Regions from separate parts of the Bacillus sp. MT94 genome, predicted to be linked through region 1. Evidence: a T-box and tRNA genes for the amino acid it is inferred to sense, from the RefSeq annotation. Region 1 holds a T-box; the other holds one or more tRNA genes.

Region 1 (7,276 bases):
AGAAAGATATGAAGAAGCATATGAAATCTTTAATGACTTGTTAAAAGAGTATAAATATGAAGCACATGTATGGTATGAACGAGCGAGATGTGCACATCAACTAGGAAAATTATATTTAGCAATAAAAGGGCTTAAAGTAGCGATTCATTTGGATAGTAATGCATCTTACATTTATACGAAACTTTCAGAAATATACGAATCTGATTTGAAGGATGAGGAAAGTACGAAAGAAATTTTATTAAACGGTATTGAGAATTGTGATGATAAAGCACCTCTTTACGTAAAATTAGGGGACTATCATTTTCAAAATGATAGCTTGGAAGAAGCAGAAGTATTGTATAAGCGTGCTTTAGAAGAAAACGATGAGGATGTTTATTCTCACTTCGGACTTACACAAGTGTATATGGCAAGAGAACAATACAAGGAAGCAAAAGAATACATTCTTGGTCTTGAGAAGCAAATTGAAAAGAGCCAAGATTTCCTCATGAATGCAGGAATGGTTTTATGGGATGCTGAACTTGAACTTGGTGGAAATGAAGAAGGGTTTAAAGTAGCGCTATCTAAGTTAGAAAATGGTATAAAGAAAAGCGATTATAATGTAGCAAGTGCGTTAGATGAATATGTGAATCGAATTAAAGGAACGGAATTTGTACAACGAGGTATAGCATTTTTAAGAACGTTACACAAAGAAAGTAATGAAGTAAGTGAGTACGGTTGTTATGCAGGTATTTTATATGAATCTATTGGACAGTATGGCCAAGCGATGAAAAGATATAATAAGGCGATAGAACAAAAGGAAACGGCATTACCGTATTACCGAATTGGTGAAACACTTATGGCATTAGGGCAATTGACGGAAGCAAAACAAGCGTATGAAACATGTTTAGAGCTTGATGGGAATTTCGTAGGTGTACATTTACAGCTTGCGGAAATATACGAAAAAGAAGAAAACCGTTCTAAAGAACAAAGTCATATGGTTCAGGCGATGAAAGAAGAGCCGTTGCATATTAATATGGAATATTTGGCACAGCTTTCAGTAGAAATGAACCTTCAGGAAGAATTGCTGATTGAACTAGAACAATTAGCGGACGAAGTACCTGAAATATGGCGTTTAGATGCGATTGCATATGTGTACGGAGCGATGAATGAAATAGATAAAGAACAAGCACAGATTGAATACGCGCTACAATTAGATGGTGAGCATATAGAAGTACTATATCATTATGCAAAAGTATTAGTGAAAAAAAGAAATGTAAAAGCAATTGAAGTTGCAATGAAAGTAATACAAAAAGATTTTGATAATGAACGTATATTTGATGTTTATGTAAAAGCAGTAGAGCAACATAAAAAATTGTCTAACATACGAGATTTTCTTCATACATTAAAGGTGAAAAAAGCAGAAAGAAGTACAGCATTCATGTATGCTGCAGCTGCGGTTACGGAAATATGGATTGAACGCCAGCTGCATGAACAGCCGAAACGATCTATCATTACGAGGGCTTTTTATCGTATGAAAAATCGTGCGAAAGAAATTTCAATGGTTACTATGATAATTGATTTATATGAAATCTCTTTAAAGTTAAATCCGAAAAATAGTATGGCAGCACAGCGATTTGCGCTATTTTATGAGAATGTAGAGATGAATAGAGAAGCAATAGAGATTTTGCACACGTCACTAGAAAATAGATGGGATTATGAAGTAGCGAAGCAACTTGTAAATCTTTTCGTTGAGTGTGAGGAAGAAGATATGTTAAGAGATGCTTTGGAATTAACGAAGCAAATGGTTCGAGAACTACCAGATGATTATGATACTCTTCTTCTGCAAGCACAAGTATTTTTTAAAGCAGGGGAAGAAAGAAAAGCAGAAAAGATTACCTTACAATTAACGGAGCAAACACCGTTCGTAAGTAGAGCATTTCTTGCTTTAGGAGAAATATATCAAAGTCAAGAAAGGTTTGAAGAGGCAATTCATGTATTAGAAAATGCTTCTATACATCATCCAAATGAAACAGCAATTCTCCTTTCTTTAGCGTCTTCATATCATGGTGCCGGCCAAACAGTAAAGGCAGAAAAAATAGCAAATGAAGTATTAACAATGGATGCAAATGATTTGTTAGCAAGATATGATCGTGCTTGTTATTTAGCACAGTTAAATAGAAATGAAGAGGCGAAGGAAGAGCTTGAAATTGTCCTTCGTGAGGATGAATCGGGATTTTTTGCTGAACTTATTGAGGATGATGAAAATTTAGCAGCATTGCGAGAATTTGAAAAGTAATTGTATAAGAATAGGGGATAAGGATAAGCATATATTTTGAATTAGTTGACAATTAGTTGTCAAATGGCATAAAATAACTTTTAATAAAGTATACAAATCTGAAGACGAGAAAGAGTAAAATAGTGAACTGTTCTCCAGAGAGCCGGTATATTGCTGAAAGCCGGTGGGCAGACGTTATTTGAAAATCATCTCCGAGGAGCCGAGGCTGAAAGTAAGTAAGCCCGGACGGATGTCTACCGTTACAAAGAACACGTATGATAGTACGTTGCTAAGTGCTATTAGTGAAAAAGCTAATAGAATTAGGGTGGTATCGCGGGTAAACCCGTCCCTACTTTATAGGGATGGGTTTTTTGTGTGCTTTAAAATATTCAAAGGAGTGATTGTATATGGAAAAAGTAGATGTAAAAGAATCAGCTGTAGGAAGAGAAATGCGAATTCGCAAACAGTGGAACGAACAAAATATTTTCGAACAATCAATTCAGAATCGAGAAGGCGCACAGTCTTTCGTATTTTATGAAGGGCCACCAACGGCGAACGGTTTACCACACGTCGGCCATGCACTTGGTCGGGCAATTAAAGATTTAGTAGCAAGATATAAAACGATGGCTGGTTATAAAGTAGTAAGAAAAGCAGGATGGGATACACACGGTTTACCTGTAGAACTAGGTGTTGAGAAGCAACTTGGTATTTCTGGTAAACATGAGATCGAAGAATATGGCATTGAACCATTTATTCAAAAGTGTAAAGAGAGTGTTTTCACATATGAAAAGCAGTGGCGTGAATTCACTGAAAGTATTGGTTATTGGGTAGATATGGATGATCCATATGTAACTTTAAAGAATCCATATATTGAAAGTGTATGGCATATTTTGGGGACAATCCATGAAAAAGGATTGTTATATAAAGGACATAGAGTTTCACCATACTGCCCAAGCTGCCAAACTTCATTGAGCTCACATGAGGTGGCACAAGGGTATAAAACAGTAAAAGATTTAAGTGCAACAGTGAAGTTTAAAGTGAAAGATAGTGAAAATGAGTATTTCTTAGGCTGGACAACAACGCCTTGGACACTTCCAGCAAATGTTGCGCTTGCTGTACATCCAAATATGGAATACGTTAAAGCAAAACAAGAAGGTCATGTATACATTGTTGCGAAAGAACGTGTACAAGAAGTATTAAAAGAAAACTATGAAGTATTATCTGTTCATAAAGGCGAAGAATTATTAAACACATCTTATACAGCACCATTTCCGATGAAAGAAGTTACAAACGGTTACCGCGTTATCGCAGCAGATTTTGTAACGGCAGATAGTGGTACAGGACTTGTTCATATTGCTCCAGCATATGGAGAGGACGATTATAGAGTTGTTCAAAGTGAAGGATTGTCATTCTTGCACGTTGTAGATGAAAAAGGTGAGTATACAGAAGCGGTACCATTTTTGAAAGGTAAATTTGTAAAAGATTGTGACGTTGACATTGTTCGTTATTTAGCGAAAGAAGGTTTGCTATATCATAAAGAAAAATATGAACATAGCTACCCACATTGCTGGCGTTGTGATTCACCACTACTTTATTATGCAGGAGAAAGTTGGTTAATCCGAACAACTGCAATTAAAGATACATTTTTACAAAATAATGATTCAGTTACTTGGTATCCGGATCATATGAAACATGGACGATTTGGTAAGTTTTTAGAAAATATGGTGGACTGGAATATTAGCCGAAATAGATATTGGGGAACGCCATTAAACGTGTGGGAATGTGAAAGTTGTGATCATCAGTTTGCGCCGAAAAGCATTGCCGAATTAAGAAAGCATAGTACGAAAGAAACACCGGAAGATTTAGAATTGCATAAGCCTTATGTAGATGAAGTTCAAGTCCGCTGCGAAAAATGCGGAGGCACAATGAATCGTACACCAGAAGTAATTGATGTTTGGTTTGATAGTGGTTCCATGCCATTTGCACAATATCATTACCCATTTGAAAATAAAGAGTTATTTGAAGAGCAGTTTCCAGCTGATGTTATTGCAGAAGGAATTGATCAAACACGCGGCTGGTTTTATAGTTTATTAGCAGTCTCAGCACTGTATACAGGAAAAGTACCGTATAAACGAGTGTTATCACTAGGGCATGTTTTAGATGAAGAAGGTCAGAAAATGTCTAAAAGTAAAGGGAATGCACTAGATCCAGTTGATTTAGTAGATAAGTTTGGTGCAGATGCGCTAAGATGGGCTTTACTTGTTGATAGTGCTCCGTGGAATGCGAAGCGTTTTTCTGAAAGAACCGTACTGGAAGCGAAATCTAAATTTGTAGATACATTAGTCAATGTGTATAGCTTCTACGTTTTATATGCAAATTTAGATGAGTATAACCCGAAAGAAACGTATGATGTAAAGCGTACGAAATTAGACGAATGGGTATTATCAAGATTGCATAGTACAACGAAAAAAGTGAGAACAGCACTTGATGATTATCAATTTACGAATGCAGCTCGTGAAATTGCAGTACTTGTAGATGAAGTGAGTAACTGGTATGTAAGACGCTCACGTAATCGTTTCTGGGAATCTGGTATGAACGCTGAAAAAGCTGCTGCGTATGAGACACTTCATGAAGTACTTGTAACAATTAGTAAATTAATTGCACCATTCACACCGTTTGTCGCGGAAGACATTCATCTTAATTTAGAAGGAAGTAGCGTTCATTTAGCTGATTATCCAGTTGTAAATGAATCACTACTTCAGCCGAAATTAGAAGCGGAAATGGATGCTGTTTTACAAGTTGTTGAACTTGGAAGAAGTAACCGTAATCAGCATTCTTTAAAAGTAAAACAGCCGCTAGCAGAACTTGTATTACTTGAGCATAACGAGAATGATATGGATTGGGAATCTTATCGTGATATCGTTATGGATGAGTTAAATGTAAAAGCGTTCCATGTTGAACTCGATGAAACAAAATACACATCATATCAATTGAAGCTCAATTTTAAAACAGCGGGGCCGAAATTCGGTAAAAATGTGAATGCAGTGAATGGTTGGCTAAAACAATTATCACAAGAAGAAGTACAAAACTTTGTATCAACAGAAAGAGTAGTTTACGAAGCAACACCAGGAGAAAAAGTAGTTGTAACTGCTGAAGATGTGTTAGTTGAGAAAGTTGCAAAATCAGGATTCTCTAATACGACTAACGGACAATATACGGTTATGTTAGATACGAATGTAACGGAAGAATTGTTACAAGAAGGAGTAGCGCGTGAATTCATTCGTGCGGTTCAAGAATATCGTAAACAGTTGAATTTACCAGTTAATTTACGAGTCGATGTTATTCTCGATACAGAAGAAGAACTACAACGAACGTTAACGAACCATAAAGATTTATTGGAAGAAAACTTACTCGTAAAACAATTTACATTTGGTCACTTAACGAACGAAGACGATGAACTTTCTTTAGGTGAAACAAAACTTAGAATTAAATTAAGTGCAGCTAATTAAAGAAAAAAGGAAGTTGGAATGATTCCAACTTCCTTTTTCGTATGGAGGTAAATTAACTAGCTAATTTCCTCATAATCCATTCGATAGGTCCTCTAGAAAATTTCTTTCTCCATAATACGCTAAACAAAATACTGAAAATGAAAAATATAGTAGCAAATAATAAAACGAAAAGTAGTGTTTGATGTTCCATTCTATTGAATAGAATTAATGTCCCAATCCCGATAAATACATGACTTACATAATGAGTTAATGTTAATTGACCTGTTTGTATAATGGAAGTAACAAACCAATTATTTTCATATTTTTCAGTGATATAGAGGCAAAGTATTAATATAGCAATAGCAGATCCTGTTGCAGATAAAATGTACAATACATTTGGTAAAATGGGTCCTGTATTAAACAAAAATGTAGCAGTTGCTTTGCTAATGTGTGGAATGAAGTAGTACGTGAGCCCTTTTGATAAAAGTTCTATCAGTATGGTGAATGTAATACCGAGCAAGAGCAACCTATCTCTAATCTTTTTATTATGAAGATCTAATCTGCCAATTATCATACCGATTAAGAAGAATGAAAACCATGGGAAAAAAGGGTGATAACCATTAAAGAATAAATTGCGAAGAAAACCGTTAACTGTCCAGAAGTCTACATAGTTTATAAATGGAGTAGGGCCTCCCCAACCTTCGAAAGCATTGAAAGTAAGCTGAAGAGATTGTGCCAAGAGTAGGATAATAATAGATAAGAAGAGTAATGCTTTTTTTCGGACTGTAATGAGTAAGGCAGCAACGAAAAGGTAAACACCATAGTAGTGTAATATATCCCCAGTCCACTCCATTACGTATAAAAGTAATCCTAAAATAAATAAGAATAGTGCCCGTTTCCATATGATCTTTCGGCTATTAGAAATTTTTATTTTTTCATTTCTAGCAACAGATGATCTAGTCATTAAAGATATGCCAATTCCAGCAAGTATAACAAACAAGGCAGAAGCTCTACCTTCAAAAAGTGACATGAAAGTTATTAAAAATGGGGGACCATTTCCTTCTGCACCTGTTATAACCATAAAATTAACAAGCAGCATACCAAACATCGCCAAAGCTCTAGCAAAGTCTAAGCCGATAATTCGTTTTTTAGTATTCAATTCAATCCCTTCTTTCAAAAATACTGTTTACAGCTTCCATCCATATTTGTCTATAATCTATATCCACATGTAACATCATAAAATTCCCGACATTATCAAGCACTAATGCTAACATATGAGCTTTTGAAACTAGATTTATATTTTCAATCAATTGCAGTTCATTTGCTTTTGTAAGGAGTGATTCAAACCCTTGTAAATATTCTGTTTGCACAGTTAGTAATCGATCTTTGTACATATCATTTCTTGAAGATAGTAATACATATTCTTGCAACACACGATTAAAATAAGGATCGTTCTGCTGTTCATCAATTATTTTGAATCCAATTTCAATGCATTTCTCAATAAAATTTTCTTTCGTAAACTCTTCTGTATGGA
Region 2 (7,276 bases), on a different contig from region 1:
CGTCAATGACTTTTTCTATGGAAGGAATTTTTTTCTTGTTAATTTGTTCTGTAATAGAAAGAACTGTCTCGCCAGTTTTTACTTCAATTGTTTTATAAGATGTATCCGTTTCTTTTTCTGTTTTATTCTCTTTATTTTGTTGGCTGTCTGTGTTTTCTTTTTTAATCGTTTGGGCAGCAGTTGTTTTTTTATATGAACTTAACATCGGTAAAGTACCGATTTTTATATCGTAATAAAATATATAACCGAGAACAAGCACGAATAGAAATATACCTAACCTCTTCATATTCTTCACTCCTTTGCTAGGAATATATGCTTGTCCAAAAAAAAAATGCCTATTTAGGCATTTTTTTATTTTTCTTTCGGTTGGGGTACCTCTTTAATCGTTAAGTATAGAACGATTAAAACAACAGCGATATAAATGAATGTTGCGCCAGGTACGACGATTTTGAATAAATCCATAATCATGAAGAAAATGGTTGGGATTGTGTAGCTGTATGCAGTTAGTGTCCAAACTTGTTTATAGGATAGTTTACGTTGACCGCTCATAGCAGAACCGATGAACGCAAGTAAAGTCACGCCTACAAAAGTGATGAATAATTGGAATAGGTACACTAAGAATCCAATAACAAATAATAAAATTGGATAAATATTATCGAATAAAGAAATAAATTCTTGTAGATCTTTTTTCTCAAGAGATGCACCTAACAAATCGTTATAAGAATACGTTTGTGTTTGACCATTTCCCATAGAGACTACTTTATCTTTTAAAACAAATAAACCTGTTTTATTTTGATATTTTTCTAGGTCTGTTGAATTTGGATCAAATACGAAAAGTGCATTTCCTTCTTCTTTTTCAATAGGCTGATCAATATCGGCTTTTAGTTCGCCATTTTCAATTTTAAAATCAGGTAAATCTTTATCGATGACTTGATTTACCATGCCTACACCATCTTGGATAAAACTACCGTACAAAAAAGTTCTTGGAATAGTAGTAATTAAGCAAAGTAGCATAATATACAAAATGGTTTTACCGATTTTTTGAAAACGGAATAGCGCCATATCTTTAGGCGAGTATATGCTTTTTACGAATTGGGTAAATATGGACATAGATTCACTTCCTTTATGTATGTATAAAATCATTGTAACGTAGGAATCTAGAGAATCTCAAGATATATTATATTTACATATAGTGGAGATAACTAAATTTCTTTTTATTAACTTTCTTCTTTTAAATAAGAAAAATACAATTGACACTTTTCTTTTCTATATGGTAAATTTATCTTACATTTCTTAAAGGGCATATCTGATAGGAATTCCTTTATTTGATATGTTGTTACATACATAATTGTGGACCCTTAGCTCAGCTGGTTAGAGCAGACGGCTCATAACCGTCCGGTCGTAGGTTCGAGTCCTACAGGGTCCATATCCATTTCGCATGTTTATTATGTTAGCAGGAAGCTTCCTTGTAGAAGGAAGCTTTTTTTACGGAATATATGAGCATTTTAATTGAAAAGAAGTGGGAATTTTGCTACTTTAATGATAGCAAGACAATGTGATTTATTTGTTTGCACCCTATGGCAATTAGGGTAGAATGAAGTTGTATGTCACTTAAGTGGCAATACATAAACTGGGAGGAATATAACAATGGCAAAACACGAATTACCAAATTTACCTTATGCGTATGATGCTTTAGAGCCTCACTTTGACAAAGAAACAATGAACATCCATCATACAAAACATCACAACACGTACATTACAAACTTAAACGCTGCTTTAGAAGGTCATGCAGAATTAGCTGACAAAAGCGTAGAAGAATTAGTTGCAAACTTAAACGAAGTACCAGAAGCAATCCGTACAGCAGTACGTAACAATGGTGGCGGACATGCTAACCATACATTCTTCTGGACAATCCTATCTCCAAACGGCGGAGGACAACCTGTAGGTGAACTTGCAACTGCAATTGAAGCAAAATTCGGTAGCTTCGATGCATTCAAAGAAGAATTCGCAAAAGCTGGCGCAACTCGCTTCGGTTCTGGTTGGGCTTGGTTAGTAGTAAACAATGGTGAGCTAGAAGTAACAAGCACTCCAAACCAAGATTCTCCTTTAACTGAAGGTAAAACGCCAGTTATCGGTTTAGATGTTTGGGAGCATGCTTACTACTTAAACTACCAAAACCGTCGTCCAGACTACATCGGTGCATTCTGGAACGTTGTAGATTGGAACGCTGCTGAAAAACGTTACCAAGAAGCAAAATAATTGTAATAAATATAGAAAAAAGCTAGGGGAGAACCCCTAGCTTTTTTCTATGCTTTCCTTTTACATAATTGGGCTTGTCTTTGGAAGACTAGAACATGAAGTAAAGGAGAGTTGTGTATGAAGTGGAAACATATAATTGGTGACGTTGAAGTGAATCGGGATTTAGTGTTATTGCTCCTTATAGGAGGTTTATACACGCTCGCAATTTCTTTATCGAATACGTTTGTAAATATTTATTTATGGAAACAAACACAAAATTATGTGAATCTTGGCTTGTATAATTTGGCCAGCGTTATATTACAGCCTCTCACATTTCTTGTAGGGGGAAAATTAGCGAAACGTATCGATCGCTCGATTTTATTACGAATAGGAGTAGGAACGCTCGCAATTTTTTTTATTGTTGTCTTAGTAGCGGGGAAAAGTGCTTCTCAGTATATTTTATTAATGGGGGCTCTTTTAGGAGTAGGATACGGTTTTTACTGGTTGGCTTTTAACTTATTGACATTTGAAATTACAGAACCAGAAACAAGAGATTTCTTTAATGGGTTTCTTGGACTTCTTACATCCTTCTCTGGGATGATCGGACCAATAGCAGCAGGATACACAATTTCACGTATGGAGAAATGGAGTGGTTATACTGTTATATTCTTTCTTTCATTAGTTCTATTTGCAATTGCTGTCGTCTTAAGCTTCTTTTTATCTAAAAGAGAATGTGAAGGGCGTTATGAAATCGTGCAAGTATTGAAAGAACGACGGATTGATAAAAACTGGGGAAAGATTACACGAGCTCATTTTTTCCAAGGATTGAGAGAAGGAACGTTTATTTTTGTCATTTCAGTATATGTTTATTTAGCAACTAATAGTGAGTTCGCATTAGGGAAATATAGTTTAGTGAACTCTGCTGTATCCTTTGTATGTTATTACTTAGTTGCTCGTATGTTAAAGAAGGAGTGGCGAAAAAAAGCAATTTTACTTGGAGGCATTATTTTATATGCTGTCGTCTTTTTAGTTATTTTCAATGTTACATACACGAAATTACTTATTTATGCGGCATGTATTGCGATTGCATATCCTATTTTACTTGTTCCGTATGGATCAATGACATATGACGTAATTGGTAGAGCGAAAAATGCGAGAGAATGGCGTGTGGAATATGTCGTTGTTCGGGAGCTGTGGTTAAACGCCGGAAGAATCTGTTCCATTTTAAGTTTTTTATGTGCTGTACTATTCTTTCCACCTGAAAAAAGTTTACCTTACTTATTATGTATTTTAGGTGCTGGACATTTTCTTATTTATTTTGCAGTTAAAAATGTCAAATATGATGAGGGAAATGCGAGTAAAACAAGTGTTGTAACGCAAGGAAACGCGCAAAACCAAACTGAACCAGAAGGTTAACTTCTCGTTTGTTTTATGCTAGAATAGAAAAAGATGTAAGACAGCAGTGAGGACACCTGTATGAAGGTGTCCCTTTCACATTACATAGCTGTTGGTAGAGGGGGTTTGTATGAGCAAGAAGCAGAAGCAAAATAAGAAAAAGACCCACGTTCCTTTTCGGTTAAACGTGCTGTTTTTCTGCGTGTTTTTAATGTTCTCCGCGGTTATTGTAAGGCTCGGATATGTACAAATTGTTCGCGGTGAAGAATATAAGAATGAAGTGGAGAAGAAAGAAAATTCAACGATAAGTAATCCTGTACCGCGTGGGAAAATATTTGACCGTTATGGGCGACCTGTAGTAGATAATGCAGCCATTCGTACTATTACATTTACAAAAATGAAAGGATCAACTGCAGAGGATCGCTTAGAAACAGCGAAAAAGCTAGCAGATTTGATTGAAGTACCGACAGATAAATTAACAGATCGCGATAAAAAAGATTATTGGCTTGCTATGCATAAAGAGGAAGCTAAAGAAAAAATTACGAATAAAGATCGTCAAGAGTTTAAAGATAAAAAAATTGATGATAAAGAATTAGACGAGCGTCAGCGCAGTCGTGTAACAGAAGAAGAGATTAATCAATTATCCGCAAAAGATCTAGAAATACTAGCGATTAAGAGTAAGATGGATGGCGGATATGCAATGACACCTCAAGTTCTTAAGAAAAATGCAACAGATGAAGAATATGCGATTATTAGTGAAAATTTAGCGCAATTGCCGGGAGTAGATACAAGTGTTGATTGGGAACGAAAATATGCATATGATGGTGATTTGTTCCGAAGTGTACTTGGTGGTGTAACAACTTCTGACGAAGGTTTACCAAGAGAAAGACTAGATTACTATCTTGTTCGTGATTATAATCGAAATGACCGAGTAGGAAAAAGTTATCTTGAACAACAGTATGAAGATAGTCTGCACGGTACGAAAGCAGAAGTTAGAAATGTTACAGATAAAAACGGTAATATTTTAGAAACGATTAATGTATCAAAAGGACAAAGTGGTAATGACCTGAATTTAACGATTGATATGGAATTACAAAAGCGCGTGGAGGATATTCTTACGAAGAATTTAATGAGATTTAAAGGAAGCGAACCTCTTTTAGATCGCGCATTCGTTGTAATGATGAACCCAAAAAATGGTGAAGTTTTATCTATGGCTGGGAAACAATTAGTTAACGAAGATGGTCAAACGAAAGTAAATGACTTTGCATTAGGTACCATGACAAGTTCTTATCCGATGGGGTCAACTGTAAAAGGTGCAACAGTACTTACTGGATATCAAACTGGTGCGATTCAACCAGGTTCAGTACAATTGGATGAACCAATTAAATTAAAAGGTACACCTACGAAGTCATCTTGGAAAACGATGGGATATATTAATGACCTTACAGCTTTAAAAATGTCTTCTAACGTTTATATGTTTAAAACAGCGATGAATATCGCTGGTGTTCCATATGTGAGAGGTGGTACGTTAGATATACCTCAAAAAGCATTTGATACGATGCGTTATTATTTCGGACAGTTTGGACTTGGTGTAAAAACAGGAATTGATTTACCGAATGAATCTGCTGGTCAGATGGGGAGAGGTAGTCAACCAGGTTTCTTACTAGATTTATCAATTGGACAGTATGATACGTATACACCGCTTCAATTAGCGCAATATATTTCGACGATTGCCAATGGTGGATATCGTATGCAACCACAAGTTGTAAAAGAAATTCGTCAACCGGCAGTGAAACCAGATGAAGTTGGGAAAGTTGTTCAATCTATGGAACCGAAAGTATTAAATCGTGTTGATATGCCAGAATCGCAAATTAAACGTGTTCAAGAAGGATTTAGACAAGTGTATAATGATTCAGGTGGTACAGCTACCAAATACTTTACAGGTGCAAAATATAAAGCGGCAGGGAAGACAGGTACCGCGCAAACTGTGTATGGCGGAGATAAAGAGATTGGTAGAAAGGCAAATGGTGAACGTGTGGAAACATATAACTTAACATTAGTAGGTTATGCGCCACTTGAAGATCCAGAAGTAGCATTCTCTGTTGTCGTTCCATGGGTACATGATGATAAGACTGGTATTAATGGATATATTGGTCGTGAAATTATGGACGCCTACTTTGATTTAAAAAACCAAGAAGTAAATGGTGAAGCTCCAAAAGATGATAAAAACAATAAAAATAAAGATCAAGATGATGAATAAAAAAATTTTAAAAAAGCACACTATCTGAAAAGATAGTGTGCTTTTTTTTATGGTTTATGCATATCGTGTAATAAATGTGGACAAGTATACAATATTGGGAAACACGCGGCCTTATAAATAATACTTGTATATGATGAGATAGGGGATAACTGTTTTATAGGGAAATTATCAGAGAAAATGAATAACTACTACCGATTAAAATTGTATCCCGTTATTAACGGGCAGTAAGACCCCCATCTCAAAATTCAGTGAAAGCAAAGAAGTTAGGTGGGGGTCGGGCTGTCCGTAAAAGCCCGATTGGTGAGGGCTGATTAAAGTTTCACTTTATCGTATGTTGATTTTTGTGGAACTTTACAAAACTTTTACAAACAATTAAAACCGAATTAATAGTTTAGCAGTATTCTTATATCTGTAATCCTGTTATTTCCGGTTACTTCTAGGAGGAAGAACACGTGAAATGGATGCGTACACCGATTATAATTTTCGTACTATCGATATGGTTCCTCTGTTTTGAAATGTCTACTGCATTTGCTTTAAATGATATGGGAGAAGTGAGAGTTGATGGATCCTCAACGGTTTTTCCTATTATAGAAGCAGTAGCGGAGGAATATACAAAGGTGCATCCAGACGTGAAAATTTCCATCAGTGTTTCTGGAACTGGAGGAGGATTTAATCGTTTCAGTAAAGGAGAAGTAGATATAAATAATGCTTCGAGAGTAATGAAACAAGTCGAGAAAAATGAGATGAAGAAAAACTCTATTCAGTTCACACCTTTTGAGGTCGCTAACGATGGTCTTACAATCGTTGTGAATCGGCACAATACATGGGTAGACGATATGTCAGTAGACGAGTTACGTTTACTGTGGAGTGAAGATGGAAGAGAGAAGCGATGGTCACAAATTCATTCAACATGGCCACGTGAACAAGTGAAGTTTTATGCACCAGGCGTAGACTCTGGTACTTATGATTATTTTCAAAATGTCATCTTACAAAATCATCGCATTGTAAAAAAAATCTCTTTGTCTGAAGATGATCAAGTTATTATGCAAGGGGTAATGAATGATAAACATGCCATTGCTTTTGTAGGATATGCTTATTATATGGCTAATCGAGATAAGGTGAAAGCAATAAAAGTGAATGGTGTATTTCCGACGAAAGAGACCATTCAGTCAGGTAAGTATAAGCCGTTATCTAGGCCGCTACTTACTTATGTGAATAATGCATCTATCCGAAATAAAATGAATGTAGCAAACTATGTTCAGTTTATGATTCAGCATGTTGGTAACCTCGCTGAAGAGGTCGGGTATGTAAAATTAAGAAAAGAAAAATACAATGAACAGCTGCGTATGTTAACAGAAATAAAAAGGTAATGTCAGGGTGGAA

The links. A T-box is a leader RNA that pairs with one kind of tRNA and senses whether it is charged. The one in region 1 lies ahead of ileS (isoleucine--tRNA ligase), so its partner is inferred to be a tRNA-Ile.
Region 2: it encodes a tRNA-Ile, which carries the amino acid that the T-box ahead of ileS (isoleucine--tRNA ligase) is inferred to sense. The anticodon was not compared.

What each region holds. Positions count from the first base shown of each region.
Region 1 is NZ_JBXAEZ010000001.1:403,512-410,787, forward strand. It holds gene AC1Q51_RS02005 (bacteriocin-processing peptidase family protein) at 1-2,275, shown strand, start outside; T-box leader at 2,368-2,608, shown strand; gene ileS (isoleucine--tRNA ligase) at 2,662-5,763, shown strand; gene AC1Q51_RS02015 (DUF418 domain-containing protein) at 5,816-6,901, opposite strand; gene AC1Q51_RS02020 (TetR/AcrR family transcriptional regulator) at 6,903-7,276, opposite strand, start outside.
Region 2 is NZ_JBXAEZ010000002.1:562,769-570,044, reverse strand. It holds gene yqfZ (protein YqfZ) at 1-286, opposite strand, end outside; gene yqgB (protein YqgB) at 352-1,110, opposite strand; tRNA gene AC1Q51_RS08665 (tRNA-Ile) at 1,353-1,426, shown strand; gene sodA (superoxide dismutase [Mn]) at 1,648-2,259, shown strand; gene AC1Q51_RS08655 (MFS transporter) at 2,377-3,654, shown strand; gene AC1Q51_RS08650 (peptidoglycan D,D-transpeptidase FtsI family protein) at 3,764-5,893, shown strand; gene AC1Q51_RS08645 (PstS family phosphate ABC transporter substrate-binding protein) at 6,355-7,263, shown strand.